2 regions of the Nocardia sp. NPDC004260 genome follow, and region 1 is predicted to be linked to the other one. Evidence: riboswitches for the same ligand, from Rfam matches in the RefSeq annotation. Region 1 holds a riboswitch; the other holds the start of a gene.
What was found. A riboswitch is a leader RNA that binds a small molecule or an ion and turns the genes downstream of it on or off. The one in region 1 is predicted to bind cobalamin.
Positions count from the first base shown of each region.

Region 2: linked by a shared signal. The riboswitch ahead of metE (5-methyltetrahydropteroyltriglutamate--homocysteine S-methyltransferase) and the one ahead of ACWEO7_RS13230 (CbtB domain-containing protein) in region 1 are both predicted to bind cobalamin.

Region 1 is NZ_JBSGEZ010000018.1:13,404-21,400, reverse strand. Features, by position in the region: gene ACWEO7_RS13265 (ABC transporter permease) at 1-148, shown strand, start outside; gene ACWEO7_RS13260 (TetR/AcrR family transcriptional regulator) at 171-782, opposite strand; partial or broken gene ACWEO7_RS13255 (FMN-dependent NADH-azoreductase) at 781-1,539, shown strand; gene ACWEO7_RS13250 (DMT family transporter) at 1,541-1,861, shown strand; gene ACWEO7_RS13245 (OsmC family peroxiredoxin) at 2,020-2,460, shown strand; gene ACWEO7_RS13240 (hypothetical protein) at 2,522-3,004, opposite strand; gene ACWEO7_RS13235 (CbtA family protein) at 3,040-3,846, opposite strand; gene ACWEO7_RS13230 (CbtB domain-containing protein) at 3,837-4,031, opposite strand; cobalamin riboswitch at 4,062-4,213, opposite strand; gene mhuD (mycobilin-forming heme oxygenase MhuD) at 4,294-4,608, opposite strand; gene ACWEO7_RS13220 (alpha/beta fold hydrolase) at 4,667-5,413, shown strand; gene ACWEO7_RS13215 (A/G-specific adenine glycosylase) at 5,435-6,355, opposite strand; gene ACWEO7_RS13210 (carbonic anhydrase) at 6,444-7,067, shown strand; gene ACWEO7_RS13205 (hypothetical protein) at 7,192-7,839, shown strand.
Region 2 is NZ_JBSGEZ010000021.1:66,557-74,553, forward strand. Features, by position in the region: gene ACWEO7_RS14990 (pyruvate carboxylase) at 1-2,306, opposite strand, end outside; cobalamin riboswitch at 2,845-3,074, shown strand; gene metE (5-methyltetrahydropteroyltriglutamate--homocysteine S-methyltransferase) at 3,222-5,492, shown strand; gene ACWEO7_RS15000 (hypothetical protein) at 6,010-6,264, shown strand; gene ACWEO7_RS15005 (nuclear transport factor 2 family protein) at 6,270-6,641, opposite strand; gene ACWEO7_RS15010 (short-chain fatty acyl-CoA regulator family protein) at 6,918-7,997, shown strand, end outside.

The DNA of each region.
Region 1 (7,997 bases):
CGGAGCGATGCGCACCGTGGACGGTCCCGCCACGCCCGGTGTGCAGCAGATTCTTTCGCGGACGGAATCGCTGGTCGTGCTGGCCGTCTATTCGGTGCTGTTCGCGGGCGGCACGATTTGGCTGATGCGCAGACGCGATCTGGTGTGAGCGACGAGGGTTTTCCGTGGAATCACCCTGAACCGAGAACGGTTTCGGCGATCATTCGCAGCGCGTGGGCGATCTGTCCGGAGGTCAAGCCGCGCTCACGTTGTTGCCGGTAGACCTCCGCTGCCAGCGGCGCGAGCAGCGGGTCGACCAATGCGTCCGGTTCCCGCATGCCCGCCGCGACCAGCAGTCCTCGTACATGCGCGTACCAGAAGCCGTAAGCACCGGTCGTGAAGCGTGCGCCGCCGATCTCGGCGCCCAGCACCAGATGCGCGTGCGTATCGAGCAATTCGACCATCGCGGCGTAGAACGCGGCCAGCCGCTGTGCGGGGGGAGCTCCGGGGCCGAGCGGCGGAGGACCGGAGAGCAGTTTCTCTTGCAGCGCTCGCTCGTGTTCGTCCAGCAGGGCCACCGCCACCGAGTTGGTGTCCGGATAACGGCGGTAGAGGGTGCCTCGGCCGACGCAGGCGGCCTTCGCGATGTCGTCCATCGTCACCGTTCGGGGATCTCGGGCGGCGAACAACTCCGCGGCGGCGGCGAGCACTTTGGCCCGGTTGCGTGCGGCGTCCGCACGTTCCGGCGGGGTCGCCGACCGGCCCGGCCCGTGACCGGCGAGCAGGTCGGATCGGGGTTCCATGCCCGTGACTGTAGCCGATTCGGCAATAAGTGGACAATGTGTCCACATGGGCCGTATCGTCGATTCCGGAAGGAATCGGACGCTATGTCCGCTTAATCGGAGGTTGGTCATGAGAACCTTGTTGCATCTGGATGCCAGCGCCCGGCGACGGTCGATCAGCCGGGAATTGAGCGCCGCTTTCGCGGACGCGTGGCGCGCACGGCACCCGGACGGCGGCTACCGCTACCGTGACCTGGCGGCCGAGCCGGTGCCGTTCATCGGGGAGGGGTGGACTCAGCTGTGTGACGCTGTGCTGACCCTGTAGAACACGGATGCCGAACGTATCGGTGAATTGGTGCGCACTCCCGAACATGCCGCCGCGTGGGAGATCGTCGAGCCCCTGCTGGCCGAGTTGCTTGCGGCGGATGTGATCCTGATCGGCACCCCGATGTACAACTACTCGATTCCGGCTTCGCTCAAGGCCTGGCTGGACCAGGTGACATTTCCGCGAATGTCGCTCGGCCACCGGAAGTTCGTCGTGACCAGCGCACGCGGCGGCGCCTACTCGCCCGGCGCTCCGAAAGCGGCCTACGACTATCAAGAGCGCTTCCTGCGCGACTTCTTCGCGGGCCATTTCGCGGTTTCCGACACCGTTTTCGTGCACGCGGAGTTAGCCAATTCCCGCCAGGACCCAGCGCTGGCACACCTGCGTGCCGAGCACGACACGTCCTACCTCCGCGCTCTGGCCGCCGCGCGTGCTCTGGCCGGGGAGCACTGACGTGAACTGGGTAGTCCTCGCCGCCGCCGGAGTGGTGGAGATCGTCTGGTCGCAGAGCATAAAACCGACCGAGAACTTCACCAGGCTCGTCCCGACCCTGATCTGCTTCGTTCTCGGCGTCACCGCCGTGTATCTGCTGTCGCGCGCCATGCAGACGTTGCCGGTGGGTACCGCCTACGCCGTGTTCACCGGCATCGGCGCGCTCGGCGCGATCACCCTCGGCATCGTCGTCCACAAGGACCCGCTCGGTGCGGGGCGCTTGCTGGCCCTGGCGTTGATCCTCGGCGGCATAGTGCTGGCGAGGATCACGAATCCGGAGTAGAACTCCGCGCGGATCCGTTTGGCGCGCCGCGGCTTTACCGCGCGGCGCGGGTGCGCGGGGCGTCGGGCGAACCCGATCGGCGAACAGGTGGGCCGGGACGAATCGGCCGGGGTAGGTTCGTGCTGAATCGTGAAACGATCATCGGCGAAAGGACCGTGATGCCCACACGTACCGCGCGTACCGCCTGGACCGGCACCCTGCAGGAGGGTTCGGGCCAGGTCGAACTGGCCAGTTCGGGGGTCGGTAAGTACGACGTGTCGTTCCCCAAGCGCTCCGCCGAGGAGGCCGACGGCACCACCAGCCCGGAGGAACTCATCGCGGCCGCGCACTCCTCGTGCTACGCGATGGCGCTGTCGGCGCAGATCGGCAACGCGGGCGGCTCCCCGGACAGCCTGGACGTCACCGCCGACGTGACCCTCGGACCCGATCCGGCGGGCGGCTTTCGGATCACCGGGATCAAGCTGACCGTTCGCGGTCGCGTCTCCGGCATCGACGCCGACGCCTTCCAGGCCGCCGCCGAGGCCGCCAAGGCGGGCTGCCCCGTCAGCAAGGCCCTCGCCGGCGTCGACCACATCACCCTCGACGCTGCCCTCGCGTAGTCCGCGCGGGCTTCGTGCCCCGCACCGTGACAGGTGCGGGGCACGAAACTGCCGGGCGCGGTCAGCGTTTGCGGAAGTAGCGCCGGGCGCGGCGGGTGTAGAGAGCCGGGATGGCGATCAGCACGGCTGTGACATGCACGGTGCGGAACGTCGCGAGCAGCAAGGACGCGGGTGCGGCGTCCCGGACCAGATCGCGCAATTGGTTCGCGGACATGGCCGCGGCCAGCGGCTCGATGATCAGGGACAGCAGGCCGAACACGCCGATGCCGACGGTGATCAGCAGGCGGGCCCAGCGGTCACCGTAGGTCATGCGCACCGCGACGGCCAGCACCAGAAGGTAGAGCGCCGCGCGGAACCCCAACCCCATCGCGAGGCTCGCCGCGTCGGCAGTCGAGAACGCGCGGACGGCTCGCGTGATCGCCTCGGCGCCACCCGCGACCAACGCGACGACCAGCGCGACGAACGCGACGCGGACGGCGCGCGGCGGTCCACCCGGGTGGACACGCGGCGAAGCGGGCCGGACGGAAAAGGCAGTGCCGGTCATGGGACCGACACTGCCTCAATGTTTCCGGACGCGAATCACTCCCCGGTAGCGGCGGCTACCGGTACCCGGGTATCGGTACGCGTCGCGAACTCGGTGAGCGCCGCGAAACCGAGAGCGAGGCAGGCCCACAGGGTCGCGGTCTCGGCCAGCGACGCCACCCGGAACTGCCACAGCAGGGTGGCCGGGAAATCCGCGCTCACCTCGTTCACGCCGGGCAGCAGGACGTAGCCGAGTGTGGTGACCAGTACGAACGCGGCGACGCCACCGATCAGCCGGAAGGTGGGCAGTTGTGCGCGCAGCGCGGTGAACGCCGCCACCGCCGCACCGACCGCCACGATGCCGAGCACGACGGCCGCCACCCACAGCAGGGTGCGCTCGTTGATGGTGTCCGGGTCGCCCACCGCCGGTGGGTTGGCCGGGTACTTGAAGAAAGGCACCGCGACGATCGCGGCCCAACCGGCCAGACCGAGCGTCAGCGCGAGGCGCGGCCCGGACAGCGTGGTGTGGCGCCGCGCGAAATGCGCGACCGAGGCGTAGATGGCGCCGAGAGCGAGACCGGCCAGCCCCAGGGCGAGAAACTGTCCGAACTTCTGGCCGCCGCGGCTCACCAGCGGTTCTTCCTCGTCACCGTGGGAATGCCCGCCAGGAGATTCGGCGTGGTCGCCGTGAGAGTGCCCATCAGGGGCCGCGGCGTGTTCGCTGTGCGCTTCCTCGATGGCGATGGCCGCTTCCACCTTGGGTTCGCCGACGAAATAACCGACTGTTGCGGCCAGCAGTCCGGCGATCAGACCGGCCAGCAGGCCGCGCAACAGCAGTGTTCGGAGCGAACCGATCAGTGGCACGGAAGCCCCAGCAGGTGGCGTCCGTCGTGCATCAGCTCGTGCAGGTACATCCCGCTGCGCGAGATGACGCCCTGGTCGAAACCGACCAGGTACAGCGTGAGCAGTGCGAGAAGAACGACACCGACCGTGATGAGCACGGTGGCCAGGGAATCGGTTGCCCGGCTGGGTGAATGCGCGATGGCCATTCGAGTCCTCCTTGGGATACGCGTCCCGTAGGGTGGTGGCGCGACGGTGCCGGTGTCTGGCTTTCCGGCACCGGACTCGGTGCGTGGAACACAGTGGCGCGACCGCTCCGGAATCGCACCGGAATTACCGCGTCACCCTCGCGTTTGTCCTTCGAACTGTGACACCCGCACACCCTCGGCGTCAACCGGGTCCGGCACGGGCGTACCACGGCGTCGGGCGAGTCGCCGGGCAGGCGGGCCTGCCCGGCGGTGAGCCCCGGACTCAGTCGGCGGGCTTCGCGTCCACGTCGAGCACGACCTCGAACTCGAGCAGCGAAGCACCCGTCGAGACCGGCTTCTGGCGCTCGCCCGCGTGCGCCTCGCGCGCAGGTCCGTCCCGCCAGGCCGCGAAGGACTCTTCCGAATCCCATTGGGTGACAACGAAATACCGCTTCTCTCCGGCCACCGGACGCAGCAGCTGGAAGCCGAGGAAGCCGGGGGAGTTCTCGACCGCGTGCGCACGGTGGGCGAACCGCTTCTCCAGCTCGGGGCCCGCGCCCTCGGGAACCTCGATCGCGTTGATCTTCACAACAGCCATGTGTCCAAGCTAGCGGCTGATGCCGAGCAGATGCTCGGTGCCTCGTATTGTCGAACCGATGTTGCACGACGAAGGCGGAGCAGGCGCGCCGATCCTGCTGTTGCACGGACTGATGGGCAGCGCGCGCACCTGGCGCGACCAGCTGGACTGGCTGCGCGAGCACGGCCACGTCTACACCTTCGACGCCGCCGGGCACGGCAGGCCCGCGCCCGAGGAACTGACGACCGAGGCCTTCATCGCGGATCTCGCCGCGGGCACCGCCGCGATCGCGGAACCGATGGTGGTGATCGGGCATTCGATGGGTGCGCTGCACGGCTGGGTGTTCGCGGCGACTCACCCCGACCGGGTGCGGGCGCTGGTGATCGAGGACATCGCGCCGGATTTCACCGGCCGCACCGCGACGCACTGGGCGGCGATGATCGAGGCCTGGCCGCAGCCGTTCCCTGACGACGAAGCCGTGCTGGCCTTCTTCGGACCGGTCGCCGGGCGATACTTCCTGAACTCTTTCGAACGCGGGCCGGAGGGATACCGGCTGCACGGCTCGGTCACCACTTTCCGCGACATCTCCGAGGAGTGGGGGACGCGGGATTTCTGGCAGCACTGGCATGCGGTGCGGGTGCCCGCCCTGCTGCTGGAGGGCGAGCACAGCATCACACCGCCGGAACAGATGCGGCAGATGGCCGCCGCCCATCCGGGCGCCGACTATGTCCTGGTGCCCGGCGCGGGACACCTCGTGCACGACGACCAACCGGAGCGCTACCGAGCGGAGGTCGAGCGCTTCCTCCGGCGGGTCCTGGGCAGCTAGGGCAGGAGTTCGTCTCGGCGTTCAGCTGTCGGCCCCGGGAGTCCCGCCCTCGCCCGCCAGTGCGAACAACCCGCCGGGTGTTTGTTCGATCAGTCCGTCCACCAGCAGCGAGTCCAACGCGCGGTCGCGCTGGCCCGGGTCGCGAGTCCAGGCCAGATCCAGGCGCACCCGCTCCACCGGACCGCTCGCGGCGCGCAGCACGTCCAACAGCCGACCGCGCGCCTGGCGGTCGGTGCCCTCGTACTTCTGCGTGCGGCGGACCACTTCGCTCACCGGCCGCCCGGCGGTGACCCACGCGCAGCTCGGCAGCGGGCAGCGCGAGCAATCGGGGGTGCGGGCGGTGCACACGGTCGCACCCAGTTCCATGAGGGCGGCGGAGAACACCGCGGCGCGATCGACCCGCAGCGGCAGTAGCGCCTCGGTCTCGGGGAGATCGCGCGACGACGGGTTGCCCGCTTCCGCGCGCCCGTGCACCGCCCTGGCAACCACCCGGCGGACGTTCGTGTCCACCACCGGAACGCGTTGTCCGTAGGCGAAACAGGCGACGGCGCGCGCGGTGTACGCGCCGATGCCCGGTAGCCCGAGCAGTACCTCCACGTCGGCGGGCACCTCGTCGCCGTGCTCGCTCGCCAGCACCCTCGCGCATTCGTGCAGCCGCAGCGCACGGCGCGGGTACCCGAGCTTTCCCCAGGCGCGCAGCACTTCCGCCTGCGACGAGGCGGCCATCGCCGAAGGGACCGGCCAGCGCGCCACCCATTCCCGCCAGATCGGCTCGACCCGGACCACGGGCGTTTGCTGAAGCATGATCTCGCTCATCAGGATCTGCCACGCGGTGACGCCCGGGCGGCGCCACGGCAGATCGCGCGCGGTCTCCTCGTACCAGTCCAGCAACGTGTCGGCGTCGATGCCGTTCGGTGCGCCGTTCCGCACTGTCCTCACCATCCCCGTACTACTGCCGCCAGGCGGTATTTGCCCGCCTGTAACCGGCCGAACTCGCTGGTAACCGTCACCGTCCTGCACAATGGTCGGTATGCCGGATTCCAACCCGATCAGTGCCTGGAAGTCCCTGCGCGAAGGCAACGAGCGCTTCGTCAGCGGTGCGCTGCTGCATCCTAGCCAGGGCGCCGCAGACCGGGCCAAACTCGTCAGCGGCCAGCACCCGCACGCGATCCTGTTCGGTTGCGGTGACTCCAGGGTCGCCGCTGAGTTGATCTTCGACCAGGGCCTCGGCGACATGTTCGTGGTGCGTACCGCGGGCCATGTGGTCGACAGCTCGGTGCTCGGCTCGATCGAGTACGGGGTGCAGGTGCTCAACGTGCCGCTCATCGTAGTGCTCGGGCACGACAGCTGCGGAGCCGTGAAGGCCACCATCGACGCGCTCGACGGCGGCGAGGTGCCGGGCGGATTCATCCGCAGCGTGGTCGAGCGGGTCACGCCGTCCATTCTGGTCGGGCGGCGCGAAGGCCTGTCCACCGTCGACGAGATGGAGGCCAGGCACGTGGTGGAGACCAGCCGCCTGCTCATGCAGCGGTCGATGATCATCTCGCAGCGGGTCGCGACCGGTGAGTGCGCCATCGCCTGCGTCACCTACAAGCTGGCCGAGGGCAAAGTGCAGTTGCAACGGGTTGTGGGCAACATCGGCGAGGTGGTCTGAGGCCGCGGCGCGCCCGCCATCGGCCCAGCGTGCCGGCGGAATGTACTCGTCGCCCGCTGGTGCGGGCGGCCGACACGCCGTGCCCCTGAGACGATGCGCCCGATGGTGCCCTTACCGTTGAGGCGTGCTGGAACCGAATGGACCGCTGCCACCGGAGATCTACTGGCGTCGACGCGTGTTCGCCATCGGGATCCTGGTGGTGGCCCTGGCGCTGGTGATCTGGGTCGTGCTCGCGGTCGCGCGCGGCGGCGACTCGCCCGGTGACACCGCGGCAGCCGGGACCAGCTCGGTCGTGACCAAGTCCGCCGACGCGGCGGCCAAGCCGTCGGGCGAGTCCGGCGCGCCGAAGTCCTCCGCGGCGGCCACCAGCGTCGCGGCTGGCCCGTGCCCGGACCAATCGCTGGCGATCAAGGTGACCGTCGAGCAGCCCACCTACAAGACCGGCGAGCAGCCGGTGTTCGGCATCGTCATCACCAACATCTCGGCGGTGGCCTGCACTCGCGATATGGGTTCCGGCCTGCAACAGGTGTCGGTGCACACACTCGACGGCCAGCGGCGCCTGTGGTCGAGCACCGACTGCTACCCGGACGGCCAGCCCGACGTCCGCACGATGAGCCGCGGCGAGCAGGCCGCGTTCACGGTGACCTGGTCGGGCACCACATCCCAGCCCAACTGCGCGGGCGAACGCGTGCAAGTCCCACCGGGTGCGTACAGCGTGGTCGCGCAATTGGGCTCGGTACGCAGCATGGCCGAGCCGTTCAACATCGCTTGAGCTGGGTTTGATTGGCCGCGCCTTCGCGCGAACGGCGCATGCTCGGTCTCGCTTCGCTCGAAAGACGTGGTTGGGGTGCGCTGGGCGCGTCGGTTGCGGAGTGCGCTTTCAGTGCGCGCGGTTTGTAGTGGCTGGCTCGTTGGCTGTCAGCTGGGCTC
Region 2 (7,997 bases), on a different contig from region 1:
GGCTGGCTGGTGGTGCCCGCCATCGCGGCGCTCGCCCCGTCCACGGCGTCGGCGCCGGCCTGCCACGCGGCAAGATAAGTGGCCAGCTGCCCGCCCGGGGTGTCGTGGGTGTGCACGTGCACCGGCAGATCGAAATTGCTGCGCAACGCGGTGACCAGCGTGGTCGCGGCCGGGGCGCGCAGCAGACCCGCCATGTCCTTGATCGCGAGCACGTGCGCGCCCGCGTCGACGATCTGCTCGGCCAGCTTCAGGTAGTAGTCCAGGGTGTAGAGCGACTCGTCCGGATTCGACAGATCCCCGGTGTAGCTGATCGCGACCTCCGCGATCGCGGTACCGGTCTCGCGGACCGCATCGATGGCCGGACGCATCTGGTCGACATTGTTGAGCGCGTCGAAGATACGGAAGATGTCGATACCCGTGGCGGTCGCCTCCGAGACGAACGCGCGGGTCACCGCCTCCGGATACGGGGTGTAGCCGACGGTGTTGCGGCCGCGCAGCAGCATCTGCAAGCAGATGTTGGGGATCGCCTCACGCAAGGCCGCCAGCCGCTCCCACGGGTCCTCGTACAGGAACCGCAGCCCCACGTCGTAGGTCGCTCCGCCCCACGCCTCGATCGACAGCAACTCCGGAGTCAATCGCGCCACATGCCCCGCCACGCCCAGCAGACCGTTGGTGCGCACCCGGGTGGCCAGCAGCGATTGGTGCGCGTCGCGGAAGGTGGTGTCGGTGACGCCGACCGCCTTCTGCTCACGCAACGCCCGCGCGAAACCCTCCGGACCCAGCCGCAGCAGCCGCTGCCGCGAGCCGTCCGGCGGCGGCACGCTCAGATCGATCGCGGGCAACTTGTCGTGCGGGTACACCGTGGTCGGCCGATCGCCGTGCGGCTTGTTCACCGTGACGTCGGCCAGGTAGTCGAGGATCTTGGTGCCGCGGTCCGCGGACCGGCGCAGGGTCAGCAGCTGCGGACGCTCGTCGATGAACGAGGTGGTGACCCGGCCCGCCTTGAAGTCCGGATCGTCCAGCACCGCCAGCAGGAAGGGAATGTTCGTGGCGACGCCGCGAATCCGGAACTCGGCCAGCGCCCGGCTCGCCCGCGCCACCGCCGTACCGAAGTCACGGCCCCGGCAGGTGAGCTTGACCAGCATGGAGTCGAAGTAGGCGCCGATCTCGGCGCCCAGGTTCGCACCGCCGTCCAGGCGGATGCCCGCGCCGCCGGGTGTGCGGTAGGCGGTGATCCGGCCGGTGTCGGGACGGAATCCGTTGGCCGGGTCCTCGGTGGTGATCCGGCATTGCAAGGCCGCGCCCCGGATGGTCACGGCGTCCTGGCTGAGACCGAGTTGCTCGAGCGTCTCCCCCGCCGCGATGCGCAGCTGCGACTGCACCAGGTCCACGTCGGTGATCTCCTCGGTCACCGTGTGCTCCACCTGGATGCGCGGGTTCATCTCGATGAAGACGTGGTTGCCACGCTCATCGAGCAGGAACTCCACGGTGCCCGCGCACGAGTAGCCGATCTGCCGGGCGAAGGCGACCGCGTCGGCGCAGATCCGTTCTCGCAGTGCGGGGTCCAGATTGGGTGCGGGCGCCAGCTCGATCACCTTCTGATGGCGGCGCTGCACCGAGCAGTCCCGCTCGAACAGGTGCATCACGTTCCCGTGCTGATCAGCCAGGATCTGCACCTCGATGTGGCGGGGGTTCACCACCGCCTGTTCCAGGAACACCGTCGGGTCGCCGAACGCCGACTCCGCCTCCCGCGACGCCGCCTCGATCGACTCGCGCAGCTGTTCGGGCGCGGCGACCCGGCGCATCCCGCGCCCGCCGCCGCCGGCCACCGCCTTCACGAAGATGGGGTATTCCAGCTCCCGCGCCGCGGCCAGCAACTCCTCCACGTCCGACGACGGTGCGCTCGAACGCAACACCGGCAGTCCCGCAGCCTTGGCCGCCTCGATCGCCCGCGCCTTGTTACCCGCCAGTTCGAGCACCTCGGCCGATGGCCCGATGAAGGTGATGCCCTCGCGGGCGCACGCCGCCGCCAGATCCGGGTTCTCCGACAAGAACCCGTATCCCGGGTAGATCGCGTCCGCGCCCGCCGACTTGGCCGCCTCGATGATCGCCTCGATCGACAGGTAGGCCCGCACCGGATGGCCGGGCTCGCCGATCTGGTACGACTCCGCCGCCTTCAACCGATGGACCGAATTACGGTCCTCGTAGGGGAACACGGCGACCGTCCCGATGCCGAGTTCGTAGGCCGCACGGAAGGCGCGGATGGCGATCTCGCCACGGTTGGCAACCAAGACTTTCGAGAACATTGACCCAAGGTACCCGGCCGCGTGAACCGCACCGACACGGAATCCCCCTTCGCAAACCTTTTCACAAGACCGACTAGCACCGTTGCGAAGTTGCGTTCACAGCGCCGACACATGGGCGGTGCGACAGCAATCGGTGTGCTGTCGCGAGGCCGGGGTTCGTTTCGGGGGTCCAGCGGCGGAGGCCGCCGAGCAGCCGCCCCGGGGGCCGGGCCCGGCATCGAGCCGCGCTCGCCTGGCACGAGTTCGCGACCTCGGACCAGGCGAACCACGCATACGACGAGTTCGGAAAGGTGAATCCCGGGTGACCCGGTCTGGTAGCCGGTCGAGAGCAGATCCGGGTCCGCATGGGCGGCCCGGCCGGTAGCCGGAACGGAAGGCAGGTGCGGAATCGGTACGAATGAGCAGTGCGGGCAAATGCCGGTGTGAGATGCCTCGCGGTGTGCTCGCTCGGCCGCGTCCTATGCTGAGTGGGCAGCTGGTTCACCGCAGCACGACGAGATGGAGCCCCGACGTCGCGCCACGGAGTCGAGCCCGCCCGTACGGCGACGTCACGGCGGGTGAGAGGGAACCCGGTGGGAATCCGGGACTGTCCCGCAGCGGTATGCAGGAACGACCGCCGTCACCAGGCACTGAGTTCAGCGATCCGGAAGGTTCGGCGACTTGGGAAGCGACGGCCAGTAGGTCGGCCATCGGGAGCACTCCGGCGTATGCCGGCCCGCACGGCCGGTGCCCGCGAGTCCGAAGACCTGCCAGCCGTGCCGGGTACGCCGTACCCGGCGGCCACCGCCTCGTGGACTGGGCGTGCGGATCACCAGCTGACGTGTCGGGCTCCTCCGCCGGGAACATCACCGGCATGTCACCGGGTTCTCCGCCTGCCCGTATGGCGATGGTTTTCGTCCTCAGCAATGGAGATACATCGTGACTGTTGCACAGCAAAAGCCGTTCACCGCGACGGTTCTCGGGCTTCCACGAGTGGGGCCGCGGCGCGAACTGAAGCGGGCCACCGAAGCCTATTGGGCGGGCAAGATCGACGCCGACCAATTGCACGCCGTTGCGCGCGACCTCCGGCAGGCCCAATTCGCCGAACTACGGGCCGCGGGCCTGGACTCCGTTCCGGTCGGCACGTTCTCCTACTACGACCAGATGCTCGACACCGCCGAGTTGCTGGGCGCACTGCCGCCCCGGGTCGCCGGGATCACGGACCCGCTGGAACGGTATTTCGCCGCCGCGCGCGGCACCGACACGGTCGAGCCCTTGGAGATGACCAAGTGGTTCGACACCAACTACCACTACCTGGTGCCGGAAATCGGGCCGGAGACCGCCTTCTCGCTGCACCCGGAGAAGCTGCTCGCGCAACTGCGGGAAGCACTCGAGCTGGGCGTGCCCGCGCGGCCGGTGGTGCTCGGGCCGATCACCTTCCTCAAACTGGCGAAGGCGACCGGTGGCTCGGCGCTCGCCCGGCTGATCGAGCTGCTGCCGCTGTATCGGGAACTGCTGCGCAGGCTCGCCCTCGCCGGCGCCGGATGGGTGCAGATCGATGAGCCGGTGCTGGTCACCGACCTCACGGCGGAGGAAATCGACCTGGTGCAGGTCACCTACGAGGAACTCGCCGACGCCGCCGAGCGCCCCGCGATCCTCGTCGCGACCTACTTCGGGCAACCGGATGCCGCTCTGACGGCGCTGGCGAGCACCGGAATAGAGGGGGTCTCCCTCGATTTCACGGCCGGCGCCGACGTCGCCGCGGTGGCCGCCGTGCCCGCGCTGGCCGGCAAACTGCTCGTCGCGGGGATCGTCGACGGCCGCAATGTGTGGCGCACCGATCTGGACCGCGCGGTGGCCACCCTCGGTACGTTGCTGGGATCCGTTGCGCACGTGGCGGTTTCGAGTTCCTGCTCGCTGCTGCACGTGCCGTACACGCTGGCCGCGGAAACCGGGTTGGACGAGCGGCTGCGGTCCTGGCTGGCGTTCGGTGCGGAGAAGGTGGCCGAGGTGCGCCTGCTCGCCACCGGGCTGAGCCAGGGCACGGAGGCGATCGCCGCCGAGTTGGCCGAGGTGCGGGCGGCGCTGGCGTCGCGGTGGTCGGATCCGCGGCTGAACGATCCGCGCGTGCGAGCCGCGCTCGCCGCGCTCGGGCCCGACGCCGACCGCCGCGCGCCCGCCGAACAACGCCGGGAACTGCAACGGGATCGTCTGCGGTTGCCCGCGCTGCCGACCACGACGATCGGTTCCTACCCACAGACCTCGGCCATCCGGCTGGCGCGCGCCGCGCTGCGCAAGGGCGAGATCGATCGGGCGGAGTACGTACGCCGGATGCGCGAGGAGATCGCGGACGTCATCGCGCTCCAGGAGGAGCTGGGGTTGGACGTGCTGGTGCACGGCGAGCCGGAACGCAACGACATGGTGCAGTACTTCGCCGAGCAACTCGACGGGTTCGCGGCGACCGAGCACGGGTGGGTGCAGTCCTACGGGACGCGCTGCGTGCGGCCGCCGATCCTGTTCGGGGACGTCGCGCGGCGGGAGCCGATGACCGTCGAGTGGATCGGCTACGCGCAGTCGCTCACCGACAAGCCGGTGAAGGGCATGCTGACCGGCCCGGTGACCATTCTGGCGTGGTCGTTCGTCCGCGACGACCAGCCGTTGGGCGAGTCCGCCCGCCAGGTGGCGCTGGCGATCCGGGAGGAGACCGTGGATCTGGAGTCGGCGGGCATCCGGATCATCCAGGTCGACGAGCCCGCCTTGCGGGAACTGCTTCCGCTACGCGCGGCCGATCAGCCCGGGTACCTGGAATGGTCGGTGCGATCGTTCCGGCTCGCGACCTCCGGGGTGTCCGACGCGACGCAGATCCACACGCATCTGTGCTACTCCGAGTTCGGCGAGGTGATCGACGCGATCGCCGGGCTGGACGCCGATGTCACGTCCATCGAGGCGGCGCGCTCACGCATGGAGGTGCTCGATGATCTCAACGCGGCGGGATTCGACCTCGGCGTCGGCCCCGGCGTGTACGACATCCACTCCCCGCGGGTGCCCAGCGTGGACGAGATCATCACATCGCTGCGCGCGGCGTTGAAAGCCGTTCCGGTCGAACGTCTATGGGTGAATCCCGACTGCGGATTGAAGACCAGGGGACGCACCGAGGTGGAAGCCTCGCTCCGCAACATGGTCGCGGCAGCGGCGGCCGTGCGGTAACCCCACCCGTAGATCGTTGATCCGGCGCCCCCTTCACCTGCCGAGGGGGGCACCGGATCAACCTCGGCCTCAGCCGGATTCGGGCTCCGGCCGAGGCGGCTGCCGCCGCCGTAGGGTGTACCGGTCACACGGTTCTTCCCGCCGCGTGACCGGCAACTCCCGCGCCCGCGCCCGCATTCCTCGTCGCCACGCCGTATGACACCCGGAACAACGCTCCATCGGCTACCCCTCCTCACTAGTCGACTACGACACCGTCTTCCCCTCTTGCCTACTTTCGACGCAGCGATGCTCGGTTCGGTTCCATACGATACGAAAGTTCACTTCACAAATCCGAATGTCATTGCGCCCATGTAGCTTTCATTGGCAGTCACCGATCTCGACGAAGCTCGGGCGCTACCGGAACGAGCCGTCCTCTCCACGCTCGCACACGCGGACGGACCGGAGGCCGATCGTGTGTTCGAGGCACTTCTCGCCGGATTGCAGAGCACCGATGACGAGCGGGCGACTGGAGGAACTCATGACGTCGACCTTCAAGTACGAGTACCAGAGCGACTTCGCCCGCAAGTACGTGGCGCAAGGACGCGACGAGGGACGGACCGAGGGGCGGACCGAAGAAGCGGTGCGGGCCCTTCTCCTTGTACTGGAAGCGCGCGGGATCGTCGTCGGGCAGAAGACCCGAGCCGAGATCACCGGGTGCACCGATCTCGACCGGCTCGAATCCTGGACGCGCAAGGCCGCCACAGCCGAATCCGAGAACGATCTGTTCGGCTGAGGCCCTTACAGTCCGAAGGCGCGGTTGATGGCGGCCATGTCGAAGTAGTCACGCCACGTGGTGATGGCGCCGTCGGCGACTTCGAAGAAACCCATGACCGGGAGCGGAGTCTCACGTCCAGCGGAGCGGAGGGTGTCGGTGCGCTCGTTCATCACCACGTTGCCGGAGGCGATCTGGTGGTGGATGTCGAAATCGATGGCGTCGAAGGTGGTCAGGAAACCCGCGATGAAGTCGCGAATGGCGGCGCGGCCGACGATGGGCTCCATCGGAATGTTGTAGTAGACGGCGTCCTCGGCGAAGTACGCGCTGATCCGATCCGGATCGGGGTCGGACCAGCTTCGGCACATCGCACGCACGAGCTCGTCGGGATCGGGCATTCGTCTGCTCACTTCCTGGCACCGGGGGAAACGGACCCCTCGATTCAACCAAGCAATTGCTCGGCACGGAAGGGCGCCAGGGACTTCCGCATCGGGTTCGCTCCAGGCCGCGGGCAACGGCGAATTTCACGCGTTCGCGACGACACGGTGGCAAACCTCTCTTCGCACGCTACGCAGATCGAATACATTGCTGGACACCTCGCAAAAGCACATCTTTATGGGTAATAGCGCGCGTTATTGCGATGATTGCGAATAATCGCAGCTACCATCGTGCACGTGCGCAAGATGTATGCGGGCGCCCGGCTTCGGCGGTTGCGTGAAGAGCGGAGGATGACTCAGGCGGCTCTGGCGAAATCGCTGGATCTGTCGCCGAGCTACCTCAATCAGCTCGAGCGCGACCAGCGCCCACTCACCATTCCCGTACTGCTGAAATTGAATTCCACCTTCGACCTGGACGTCCAGTTCTTCGCCGCCGATTCCGACGCGCGGCTCGTATCGGATCTACACGAAGTGCTGGTCGACGCCGCGGGCGGGCACACAGCGCCGCTGACCGAGGTGGAGGAGCTGGCGACCCGCCAACCGGAAGTCGCCAGGATCGTCGTCGCCATGCATCGCCGCCTACGCGCCGCCACCGATCAGCTCGACCTGCTGTCCGCGCGGGTGTCCGCGCCCGCGGGCGCGCCCGGCGTGCCCATGCCCTACGAGGACGTACGCGACTTCTTCTACGACCACCACAATCACATTCCGCAACTCGACGTCGCCGCCGAGCAACTGTTCGAGAATTCCGGGCTGACCATCGGCTCGCTCGATCGCCAGCTCGCCCGCATCGCCGAGGAACGCGCCGGCGTCACCGTTCTGGTGCGCGGCGACGGCGCCGACCCCACCGTCCCCAAACGCCACTACGACACCGAGACCCGCACGCTCACGCTCGCTCGCCGATTGCGGCCGGGCCAGCGCGCCTTTCAGATCGCCACCACGCTCGGCCTCCTGCTGTACGGGGCCGAGCTGGATGCCGTGCTGGCCGAGAGCCCGTCGCTCAGCGGCGAATCCCGCACGCTGGCGCGGATCGGGCTGGCCAATTACTTCGCTGGCGCGCTGGTGCTGCCCTACAGCCGGTTCCTGCGCTCGGCCGAGGAACTCCGCTACGACATCGACCTGCTCGGCCTGCGTTTCGAGGTCGGGTTCGAGACCGTCTGCCATCGGCTCAGCACCCTGCAACGGCAGGGCCAGCGTGGCGTTCCGTTCTTCTTCGTCCGCACCGACCGGGCGGGCAACATCTCCAAACGTCAGTCCGCCACCGCTTTCCACTTCTCCCGGGTCGGTGGCAGTTGCCCGCTCTGGGTGGTGCACGAGGCC